2 regions of the Desertibacillus haloalkaliphilus genome follow, and region 1 is predicted to be linked to the other one. Evidence: a T-box and tRNA genes for the amino acid it is inferred to sense, from the RefSeq annotation. Region 1 holds a T-box; the other holds one or more tRNA genes.
What was found. The T-box of region 1 lies ahead of serS (serine--tRNA ligase). A T-box ahead of a tRNA ligase gene usually reads a tRNA of that ligase, here a tRNA-Ser.
Positions count from the first base shown of each region.

Region 2: it encodes a tRNA-Ser, which carries the amino acid that the T-box ahead of serS (serine--tRNA ligase) is inferred to sense. The anticodon was not compared.

Region 1 covers NZ_JAHPIV010000017.1:1,099-7,301, forward strand. Annotated here, with positions in the region: gene guaB (IMP dehydrogenase) at 80-1,537, shown strand; gene KH400_RS17380 (D-alanyl-D-alanine carboxypeptidase family protein) at 1,677-3,041, shown strand; gene pdxS (pyridoxal 5'-phosphate synthase lyase subunit PdxS) at 3,213-4,097, shown strand; gene pdxT (pyridoxal 5'-phosphate synthase glutaminase subunit PdxT) at 4,170-4,763, shown strand; T-box leader at 4,797-5,014, shown strand; gene serS (serine--tRNA ligase) at 5,086-6,203, shown strand, end outside.
Region 2 covers NZ_JAHPIV010000002.1:288,847-295,049, forward strand. Annotated here, with positions in the region: gene KH400_RS03730 (DUF1189 domain-containing protein) at 1-727, opposite strand, end outside; gene KH400_RS03735 (Na/Pi cotransporter family protein) at 1,056-2,684, shown strand; gene KH400_RS03740 (DUF456 domain-containing protein) at 2,767-3,255, shown strand; tRNA gene KH400_RS03745 (tRNA-Asn) at 3,366-3,440, shown strand; tRNA gene KH400_RS03750 (tRNA-Met) at 3,445-3,521, shown strand; tRNA gene KH400_RS03755 (tRNA-His) at 3,530-3,605, shown strand; tRNA gene KH400_RS03760 (tRNA-Ile) at 3,608-3,684, shown strand; tRNA gene KH400_RS03765 (tRNA-Ser) at 3,701-3,793, shown strand; gene KH400_RS03770 (undecaprenyl-diphosphate phosphatase) at 4,115-4,948, opposite strand; gene sodA (superoxide dismutase SodA) at 5,231-5,842, shown strand; gene KH400_RS03780 (MFS transporter) at 5,969-6,203, shown strand, end outside.

The sequences.
Region 1 (6,203 bases):
CTTGACAGTAGTTTGTCCAATTGTTAAGCTACTAATAATATTTTCAGGAAACTTACAAGGAGAGAGGATGGAGTTTAGCGTGTGGGAAACTAAATTTGTTAAGGAAGGCTTAACTTTTGATGACGTATTACTCATTCCAGCGAAATCTGAAATTCTTCCACGGGATGTGTCGGTAAAGACGAAGTTATCGGAAACTTTAGAATTAAACATTCCGATTATTAGTGCCGGAATGGACACGGTAACAGAGGCAAAAATGGCAATTGCGATTGCCCGTGAAGGTGGTCTCGGCATTATTCATAAAAATATGTCGATTGAACAGCAAGCAGAAGAAGTGGATCGTGTAAAACGCTCAGAAAGTGGTGTCATTACAGATCCATTTTATTTAACACCAGATAGACAAGTATTTGACGCTGAACACCTAATGGGTAAATATCGAATTTCTGGTGTGCCGATTGTTGATGATGAGCAAAAGCTTGTAGGGATCATCACAAATCGCGACTTACGTTTTATTGAAGATTATTCAATTAAAATTAGTGAAGTTATGACAAGGGATAACCTTGTTACTGCACCTGTTGGAACAACGCTTGCGGAAGCTGAAGAACTGCTGCAAAAGTATAAGATTGAAAAACTACCACTCGTTTCTGATGACATGACATTAAAAGGGTTAATCACGATTAAAGATATTGAAAAAGTGATCGAATTCCCGAACTCTGCCAAGGATAGCCAAGGTCGCTTAGTGGCAGGGGCTGCTGTTGGTGTTACTACTGATACAATGGAACGTACAGCTGCACTTGTCGAGGCTGGTGTTGATGTTATTGTTGTTGATACGGCGCATGGCCATTCGCAAGGTGTTCTTGATAAGGTTGGCGAAATCCGTACGAAATATCCTGATTTAAACATTATTGCTGGTAACGTTGCAACAGCAGATGCAACAAGAGACTTAATTGAAGCTGGTGCTAATATTGTGAAAGTCGGTATTGGACCTGGGTCCATTTGTACAACTCGAGTGGTTGCAGGTATCGGTGTACCACAAATCACTGCTGTTTATGATTGTGCAACAGAAGCAAAGAAACATGGTGTACCGATCATTGCCGATGGTGGGATTAAGTACTCAGGCGATATTGCTAAGGCGTTAGCTGCTGGTGGACATGCGGTGATGCTCGGTAGTATTTTAGCGGGTGTATCGGAAAGCCCAGGTGAACGAGAAATCTACCAAGGACGTCAATTTAAAGTTTACCGTGGTATGGGGTCTATTGGTGCAATGGAAAAAGGCAGTAAGGATCGTTATTTCCAAGAAAATAATCAGAAGTTAGTCCCTGAAGGAATTGAAGGTCGTACACCATATAAAGGGCCTTTAGGTGATACTGTTCATCAGCTTGTTGGTGGTGTTCGTGCTGGTATGGGCTATTGTGGCACAGCGACTATTGATGAACTACGTGAAGAAGGGCAGTTCATTCGTATTACTGGTGCAGGCCTACGAGAAAGTCACCCACACGATGTACAGATTACGAAAGAAGCACCAAACTATTCGTTATAAAACGAACCGTTTCTTTCCTTTGTTTGTATTCAATATAGTTCGTTTTACCTTAAAATAGATAGGTCATTTACCTATCTATTTTTTTAATTTTAGGTATGGTAAAATTAGCTTTATGTGAAATCTAGTGGAGGTGTAAGGGTTGAAAAGCCTGCGTATCAATAAGTTTGTTTTTAGTTTTATGTTTATATTCCTGTTTGCAAATCTATTTAGTACGTCTTCGGAAGTGCGTGCTGATTTTAATAGTGGTGCAGATACAGCTATCCTTGTAGATGCTTCAACAGGGAATATTCTTTATGAAAAAAATGCCGATTTTACTGCTGGTGTAGCCAGTATGTCAAAAATGATGACTGAATACCTTGTTCTTGAAGCTGTTAATAATGGTTCGATTAACTGGGATTCCGTTGTTCCTATTAGTGATCTCGTTAATCAGGTCTCACATAGCCCTGGTCTATCAAATGTATTTTTAGATCCTGATGAGGACTATACTGTTCGTGATTTATATGAAGCGATGGCGATTGAGTCTGGGAATGCCGCGACTATGGCGCTAGCCGAGTATGTTGGAGGAACGTATACAGATTTTGTACGAATGATGAATGATAAAGCAGAAGAGCTTGATTTGCAGGACTACAAGTTTGTTAATTCGACAGGACTCAACAACAGTTATTTATTTGGTCAGCATGCAGAAGGTACGGCAGAAAATGACGAAAACCAAATGTCAGCACGAGCAACAGCAAAGCTAGCGTATCATTTAATTAACGATTATCCAGAAGTTTTAGAAACAGCTAGTATTCCAATGAAGTACTTCCAAGGTGAACCGGCAACAGGTGTAACACCACAGGAATGTCTAAATGATTGGACATGTATGAAAAACTGGAATGACATGCTTCCGGGACTTGGTCACTTTTACGAAGGAATTGACGGGTTGAAAACTGGGTATACTGACTTTGCAAAATATTGTTTTACCGGGACGGCAGAAAGAAATGACTTGCGTCTAATTTCTGTTGTCATGGGGACAGAATCAGAAACAGAACGCTTTAATGAAACACGTCGATTAATGGATTATGGCTTTAATACGTTTTCTAGCCAAGAGGTAATTGCTGCTAACGCGGTGATAGAAGATCATCAGACAGTGCCAGTCGCAAAAGGGAAGGAAAAAGAAGTTGCGATCTCAACGAATGAAGCGTTAACGGCAGTGGTTAAAGAGGGTGAAGAGGACTACTATCGTGCAGAGTTACAATTACATCCTGAGCTTTTAAATGAAGATGGAGAGTTAATTGCCCCACTCGAGCGCGGGGAAGAAGTGGGCACAGTTAACATCGTTTATGAAGGCGAAGGTGATTATGACTCGTTAATTGCTTCAGAAACTGTACACCCACAAGTGGCTGTTGTTACAGATACAGAGGTTGAAAAAGCTGGTTGGTTCAGAATGATGATGCGTGGTATTGGAGGCTTTTTCTCTGGAATTTGGTCAAGTGCAGCTGATACTGTGAAAGGCTGGTTTTAAAGAGTATTAGTAATTCTTAAAAACCGAGCAAATATATCGAGATTTAATTGGCTAATGTACAGATTAGTGGTAAAATAAATACAGAAAATTTATTATATTGTATTATAAACCGACAAGAAATTTATACAATATACGTCATCAAAGTAAAAGCAAATATAGGAGGAATTACATATGAGTAACACTGGTACAGATCGAGTAAAACGTGGAATGGCTGAAATGCAAAAAGGCGGCGTTATTATGGATGTTGTTAACGCTGAACAAGCAAAAATCGCTGAAGAAGCTGGTGCAGTAGCGGTAATGGCTCTAGAGCGTGTTCCTGCAGATATTCGTGCAGCAGGCGGTGTAGCACGTATGGCTGACCCAACAATTGTTGAAGAAGTTATGGAAGCTGTATCAATTCCAGTTATGGCAAAGGCACGTATTGGCCACATCGTTGAGGCTAAAGTGCTAGAAGCATTAGGAGTCGACTACATCGATGAAAGTGAAGTATTAACACCAGCTGATGAAGTTTACCATTTAAATAAAAATGATTTCACGGTTCCATTTGTTTGTGGTGCACGTGATATCGGTGAAGCTTGCCGCCGTATTGGTGAAGGTGCTTCAATGCTACGCACAAAAGGTGAGCCGGGGACTGGAAACATTGTTGAGGCAGTTCGTCATATGCGCATGATGCAATCACAAATTCGCAAAGTAGCTTCAATGTCAACAGATGAGTTAATGACTGAAGCGAAAAACACAGGTGCTCCTTATGAATTACTATTAAACATTAAAGAAACAGGCAAGCTTCCTGTTGTTAACTTCGCAGCTGGTGGTGTGGCTACACCTGCAGATGCGGCACTCATGATGCAATTAGGTGCTGATGGTGTATTCGTAGGATCAGGTATCTTCAAATCAGATAACCCACAACAATTTGCGCGTGCGATTGTTGAAGCAACGACACATTATGAAGATTACAAGTTAATTGCTGAACTATCTAAAAACTTAGGAACAGCAATGAAAGGGATTGAAATTTCAAACCTTGAGCCATCTGAGCGTATGCAAGAGCGCGGTTGGTAAAAAAACAAGCTGTTTAAGGCTTGTGCGCTGTAGAAAATGACAGCAAGTACAACATTGTAAAGGAGCTTTGAAATGGTTAAGATTGGAGTCCTTGCTCTACAAGGTGCAGTCAGAGAGCATGTCAAGTGTCTAACAGCGCCGGATACTGAGGTTGTCATTGTAAAGAAAGTTGAACAACTTAATGAGATTGACGGCCTAGTGTTCCCTGGTGGTGAGAGCACTACGATGCGCCGTTTAATTGATAAATATGGTTTCTTTGAACCATTAAAAGAGTTTGCAGCTGAAGGTAAGCCGATCTTCGGTACATGTGCTGGGCTGATTTTAATGGCTAAGCATATTGCTGGACAAGATCAAGGGCATTTAGAGTTGATTGACATGACTGTTGAGCGTAATGCATTTGGTCGTCAACGTGAAAGCTTTGAAACTGATTTAATTGTGACTGGAGTTGGTGACGACGTTACAGCTGTATTTATTCGAGCACCATTAATTAAATCTGTTGGTGAAAACGTCGAGATTCTTTCAAAATATGACGAAGAAATCGTTGTCGCACGAGAAGGGCAATTTTTAGCTTGTTCCTTCCATCCAGAGCTTACCGATGACCATCGCTTCCATCGATATTTTATCGAAATGGTAAGAGAAGCGAAGGATAATAAAGTACGTATGTAATTGTCAAAAACTAGGTATAATCAATAGTAATATCTTAAAGCGTTGAAGGGAATTAGTAATCACATTCGTTTGTTCAGAGAGTCGATGGGTGGTGTGAATCGATGAAACGGTGCGGTGAATCCCTCCCTGAGTAAAATACTGAAACATTGTTAGTAAGTATTTTCGGTCATCTTCCGTTACAAGATGTTGAGCGACATCAGCACGTATGCTGGTGTAAGTAGGGTGGCAACGCGAGAACTCTCGTCCCTTTTTTAGGGGATGAGAGTTCTTTTTAATGGGTATAGAAATATAAAGCAAGAAAGCTAAAGGAGGAACATCGACAATGTTAGATATTAAATTACTACGAAAAGACTTTGAAGGAATTAAAAAGAAGCTAGAGAACCGAGGGGAAGAGTTAGGCAACATCGATCGTTTTAGTGAGCTTGATGAAAAGCGAAGACAGATTATTGTCGAAGTAGAGGAACTAAAAGGCCGTCGCAACAAAGTATCTCAGGAAGTAGCTGCCCTAAAACGAGAGAAAAAAGATGCAGACCACTTAATCACTGAGACGAAGGAAGTATCAGCAAAAATAAAAAGCTTGGATGAAGAATTAAAGCACCTCGAGCAAGAGCTAGATGAACTGTTGCTGACCATTCCAAATATTCCACATGAAAGTGTTCCTGTTGGATTAACAGAAGATGATAATGTTGAAGTTCGTGCATGGGGTGAGAAAAAAGAGCTTGAGTTTGAGGCGAAAGCACACTGGGATATCGCGACAGAGTTAGGGATTATCGACTTTGAACGGGCTTCAAAAATAACCGGTAGCCGTTTTGTTGTTTACAAGGGTTTAGGGGCACGTCTTGAACGCGCATTAATTAACTTCATGATGGACCTACACCAAGATGAGCATGGCTATGAAGAGATTCTCCCACCATATATGGTGAATCGTACAAGTATGACAGGAACAGGGCAATTGCCAAAGTTTGAAGAGGATGCATTTAAAATCCGTGAGGAAGATTACTTCTTGATCCCAACTGCAGAAGTACCTGTCACTAATCTTCATCGTGATGAGATTTTAACTGGTGAGGAGCTGCCGATTACATATACAGCTTATAGTGCTTGTTTCCGGTCTGAGGCAGGTTCAGCTGGGCGTGATACTCGTGGCTTAATCCGTCAGCATCAATTTAACAAAGTTGAGCTCGTTCGTTTTGTAAACCCTGATGATTCATATGACGAGCTTGAAAAGTTAACTGGACATGCCGAGAAAGTTTTACAGTTGTTAAACTTGCCATACCGTGTGATGAGTATGTGTACGGGTGATTTAGGGTTCACAGCAGCTAAAAAGTATGACATTGAAGTATGGTTACCAAGTTATGATACGTATCGCGAGATTTCTTCTTGTAGTAACTTTGAGGATTTCCAAGCAAGACGTGCAAACATTCGTTTCCGCAGAGAAGCAAA
Region 2 (6,203 bases), on a different contig from region 1:
ACATCACAATCGCGATAGCCCAATAAATCGTGAATGAGAAAGGAAGATAGATTCTTAAAGCATCCGTAATTCCAAAAAGCGTCGTTGGTAATGTAACTGCATATGCCGATAGTATCCATAATTGTTTGTAGGAAAGCTTCACTTGTGCTGATTTTCGAACAATAAATCCAATTAATGATAATGCAACAATCCCAATAAACTTTAATGCTGTGACAAATAAGTACATGAGAAACAGAACAAGTGCAATAATAATTGGCATCAGCTCAGAAACAGTTGCAGCAATTGCTTCAGTCTCAGTTTTTGTTAATGAAAGGTTCCCAAAATCTTGGTAACGAAGTTGTTGTGGGACGCCATCTGTAACTAATATTGCTTCGTGTTGCAATAGCGCAAATGCTTGCTCATATTCTTGGACGTTGGCTAGAGTAATCGTGCCAGTTGTATCAAATATAAAAGTGCCGTCCGCGGTTTCATCAATCATTGGTTCATCACTTTTTGAAGTTAACGTTCCATTAACAAATTCAAAATCAGGAACGTCTTGTTCGAGAGCTTGTTGAAACTGGTTAACTCCTTGGGTGAATGAGGTAGCGACATTTATACCCGCTGGTAAGGATACGATGGCCATCATTACAAAGATATATAATATGGTTTTACCTATCCCTTGAAAGCGGAATATTGCGATATCCTTAGGTGAATATAGGCTTTTAAAAAATTGTGTGAAGACGTTCATGATTAAGCTCCTTTGTATGTATGTTCCTTTCATTTCAGTTGTATTTTATCGGATAACTGTCATAAGGACAAGCACAACAATGAAATCAATGGGTTTAAATTCATGATTCAGGAAAATACTAAAAGGGAATTTCAATCGTTTGTGGCACTTGGTGAATACCGTTCATTATGAGTACAAATCTGTTTTTATTTAAAGAGACATTCAAAAATAAAAATCTTAATAAAATCTTTACAAATGATTAACAAATACTCAATAATAAACAAGTATGCTTGTAGAGGTTTGTCGAAACAGGTTTTATTATCTACATTTTTTGAAGGGATGAGAAGAATTGGATTTACAAACGTTGCTTTTTATGTTTTTTGGAGGTCTTGGGATCTTCCTATTTGGGATTAAGTCTATGGGGGACGGCCTTCAAAAAGTGGCCGGCGATCGGATGAGAGACATTTTAGATCGTTTTACTAGTAATCCTATTATGGGGGTTCTTGCTGGTATTGTTGTAACGATCTTGTTACAAACAAGTACAGGCACAACCGTTTTAACCATCGGTTTAGTAAATGCAGGTTTTATGAATTTACAGCAAGCCATCGGGGTAATTATGGGAGCGAATATCGGTACTACTGTAACAGCTTTTATCATCGGTATTAAAATATCGGCCTATTCGTTACCGATTATTGCGGTTGGTGTATTTTTACTATTCTTCTTTAAAAATAAAAAGGTTAACAATTATGGACAAGTCATTTTTGGGTTTGGTGCCCTCTTTTATGGTTTAAATTTAATGGGAGACGGGATGAAACCGTTACGTGAATTGCAAGCTTTTACTGACTTTACAATTAGTATGAGTGACAATCCTATTCTAGGGGTTGTGATTGGTACTGTATTTACAGTAGCGGTCCAAAGTTCGTCTGCATCTATTGGGTTATTGCAGCAATTATATGCCCAAGGAGCAATGGATTTAACTGCAGCACTACCTGTTTTATTTGGGGATAACATCGGTACAACGATAACTGCAGTACTCGCAGCGATGGGAGCATCAATAGCCGCTAAGCGAGCTGCGTTAACACATGTTATCTTTAACATTATTGGAACAATTATCGTCTTATCGATATTACCACTCTATATGCGCTTTGTCGCCTTTATCAAAGATGCACTAGAGCTAAATCCGGAAATGACAATCGCCTTTGCGCATGGGATTTTTAATGTCTCGAATACATTAATACAATTGCCATTTGTGGCGGTATTAGCTTTAATTGTGACGAAGCTTATCCCAGGGCAAGATTCAGCCGTTGAATATAAAGCCAAGCATTTGGATGAACGTTTTATTCAACAGTCATCATCGATTGCATTAGGACAAGCTGAAAAAGAAGTACTACGAATGGGTGAACTTGCAGAAAAAGGATTACAAGAAGCAGCGTTATATTTAAAAACGAACCAAAAGAAACATGGAGAGATGATTCCACAGTTTGAGGATGCAATTAATAATCTAGATCGTAAAATTACAGAATACCTTGTGCAGATTTCAGCTAGTTCACTATCAGAGTTTGACTCCAAGAAGCATTCAATGTTGATGAATACCGTTCGTGACCTTGAACGGATTGGAGACCATATGGAAAACTTGATGGAGCTCGTGGATTATCAAATATCAAATAAGGTTAAATTATCAGATGAAGCGATGGAAGATCTAGATGAAATGTTTATTTTAACAATTTCAACGATTCAACAAGCAGTAAAGGCGCTTGAGAATGGTGATACAGAAGAAGCAGAAGCGGTTGTGAAGAAAGAAGAAGCCATTGATAAAATGGAGAGAAAACTTCGCAAGCAACACATCGTACGTCTAAACAATGGGGAATGCACAGGCTCTGCTGGTATCGTTTTTGTTGATATCGTAAGTAATCTTGAGCGTATTGGCGACCACGCTGTGAATATCGCTGAAGCTGTCATTGGTGAAGAAGACTGGTAAACAAAACGCAAGAGAGGTGGGCTTAACAGGCTCCCTCCTTGCTTTTTTTACATGTATTCAAAAATAGGAAGGGGCAGGTTTTGTGGATGCTTTGATTTTATTAATCACTTTTATCTGTTTTATCGCTGCATTTATTGGTATCATCTATCCCATTATCCCAACAGTGATTTTTGTAGGATTGGCTTATGTTATCTATGGTCTCTATTTTGGTTTTCAGGCGCTCTCGGTCACGTTTTGGGTCATTCAAATCATATTGATTTTAAGTTTGTTGGCAGCAGATTTCATTAGTAACTTAGTAACGATTAAAAAATTTGGAGGATCGAATGCAGCGATTTGGGGGAGTACGATCGGCCTAGTCTTTGGACCGTTTGTGATTCCGGTCGCTGGGTTGTTTTTAGGAGCAATCATCGGGGCAATTTTAGCCGAACTAGTTGTTCACCGGCGTCCATTAGGTCCGGCTGTCAAAATCGGGATAGGGTCACTGGTAGGCTTTCTCGGCGGGGCCTTTTTAAAAGGATTACTATTGGTGGTCAGTATGTTATATTTTATTTTCGCTCATTTTGTATCGTGAGTATCCGGATAGTTGTAGGCTCCAGTAGGGAATTGCAGCCTTTTATTGATTTATAGTATTGACAATGTTGGAACCCTTTGATAATATAAAAAATGTCTTTAGACAAGTATTCCACAGTAGCTCAGTGGTAGAGCTATCGGCTGTTAACCGATCGGTCGCAGGTTCGAATCCTGCCTGTGGAGCCATTTTGGCGGTGTAGCTCAGCTGGCTAGAGCGTACGGTTCATACCCGTGAGGTCGGGGGTTCGATCCCCTCCGCCGCTACCAAATTGATGGCGACTGTGGCGAAGTGGTTAACGCACCGGATTGTGGCTCCGGCATTCGTGGGTTCGATTCCCATCAGTCGCCCCATTGGACCCTTAGCTCAGTTGGTTAGAGCTGACGGCTCATAACCGTCCGGTCGTAGGTTCGAGTCCTACAGGGTCCACCAATATGATTTATAACTAGGAGGAATACCCAAGTCTGGCTGAAGGGATCGGTCTTGAAAACCGACAGGCGGGTCAAACCGCGCGGGGGTTCGAATCCCTCTTCCTCCGCCATAACGATACATACTAACGATGTTTGTGTTACAACACAAACATCGTTTTTTTTGATGGTATAGGGACGGAGTGCCCGAACAAGGAAGAGTATTAGTGAATAAAGCTTACTCACTACCGCCTTTGGTTGGAGTTTTGTGGTGGGCACCGGGGAAGGCTAGAGATTCGAGGAGTAAGGATCCTTCCCAAGGGTGCGCCAGCAAAGGAGGTGTTCAACGAGTAGGCTTTATTTACCCCGCTTTTGATTCAGTATATGAACGGTACACTGAAGGATAATAAGTCTGTTCAAACAAGAAAGCCCTTTGATTCTAGATGTTGTTCACATTAAGAGGGAAGAACAGGTGTATCTCTTAAAAAGATCCAAACAAAAATTCCGGCAACGATGCAATAAAAGGCAAAATAGGTCAGCTTGGCATTCGTTAGCATGGCCATTAGCCATTTGATACCAACAATGGCAAACGCGAATGAAGCAGCAAATGCGATTGAAACTTCAACCCACATGCCATTATGAAAGAAGTTCGATAACTCGGGTAGTTTTAGTACTGTGATTCCAGCGATAACTGGTATCGATAACAGAAATGAATAGCGAACAGCAGTTTCTTTTGCTAATCCAGACCATAGAGCAACGATAAGTGTACTGCCTGCACGTGAGATTCCCGGTATGACAGCGAGTGCTTGTCCGATGCCGACAATTATTCCATCTTTCCAGGTCATATTTTTCACAGTTCTTGTCCCAGGTGAAATTCCGTGTTCAATTAAAATAAGAAAAATTCCTGTAACAATTAATGAGGCACCGATCGTTGCTGTGTTAGTGATGCGATCATCGACAATCTCTTCAATCCCTTTGCCTACCACCATGGTCACTATGGTAGCGAGAATAATAAACCATCCAAACCGATAGTTGCTATAGTGAGCATTGCTTTTCTTCCGTAAATAAGTAAAGAAATCCTTGGTTATTGCAACAACGTCTCTCCAAAAAAAACAAATAACGGCAAGTAAAGATGCAAAATGAAGAAAAACTTCAAAAACTAATGGCTCGTTTTTTGCCTCAATTCCAAGTAGTTTTTCAGTCAAAATTAAATGAGCAGAACTAGATATCGGTAAAAATTCTGATAACCCTTGGATAATTCCAATGATTAAGGCTTCAAACCAGGTCAAATGAACCCCCCACTTCCTATACATACGTTCGTATCCATATGTATGGCAGGGGTAGCAAAGATATGCTAAAAAAATGGTTTAACTTTTTGTTGAAATGGGTAGTTTATCAATAGAATTATCCTGCTAGAAATAACTTCCACAGTCCTGTGCTTTCTAATTGAAAGTTAAGATTATTTTTGGTATGGTATTACTTGAGAAACTTAGTAAACTTTTCTGTTGCTTATATTTGTTTACTTTTTCTGGGGGATCTCCCTCAAATCACTTTTAGGAGGAGAATGACTTATGGCAAAATATGAATTACCTAATTTACCTTATGATTTTAACGCTTTAGAACCACATATTGATGAAGAAACAATGAAAATTCATCATGGAAAGCATCACAATACTTATGTAACAAAATTAAATGGAGCTCTAGAAGGTCATGATGAGCTTGCAAGTAAAAGTGTTGAAGATCTTGTAAGCAACTTGGATGCCGTTCCAGAAAACATTCGTACGGCTGTACGAAATAACGGTGGTGGACATGCTAACCATACATTATTCTGGCAAATCTTAAGCCCAAATGGTGGCGGAGAGCCTACTGGAGAGCTTGCTGAAGCAATTAACAGCACATTTGGAAGCTTAGATAAGTTCAAAGAAGAATTCGCAGCTGCAGCAGCAGGTCGCTTTGGTTCTGGTTGGGCTTGGTTAATCGTTGATAACGGAAACCTAGCAATTACAAGCACACCAAACCAAGATACGCCTTTAATGGAAGGTAAAACACCAATCCTTGGTCTTGATGTTTGGGAGCATGCTTATTACTTAAATTATCAAAACCGTCGTCCTGATTACATTGCAGCATTCTGGAATGTAGTGAACTGGGATGAGGTTTCAAAGCGTTTTGCAGGAGCTAAATAATTTTTAATTGGTGGTCACCAGTGACCACCAATTTTTTTTGAATTCAGGCCACCTACAAAAAAGTTTTGTCTTTGTATAAGCGTAAACAGAAAAGGCAAACTACACGTAAGGGTGGTGGATTCGGGTATGAAAAACGTATTTAAAAAAATGATTGGTGACGTAGAAGTCAATCGTGATTTAATATTGTTATTACTTATTGGAGGACTGTATGCCTTAAGCATTGCCTTGTCAAATACGTTTGTTAATGTTTACTTATGGAAGCAATCTGGGGAATTTATGGATATTGCCCTCTACAATTTAGCGTCTGTCGTTTTGCAGCCGATTACGTTTATATTAGCAGGAAGATGGGCCAAGAAAATTG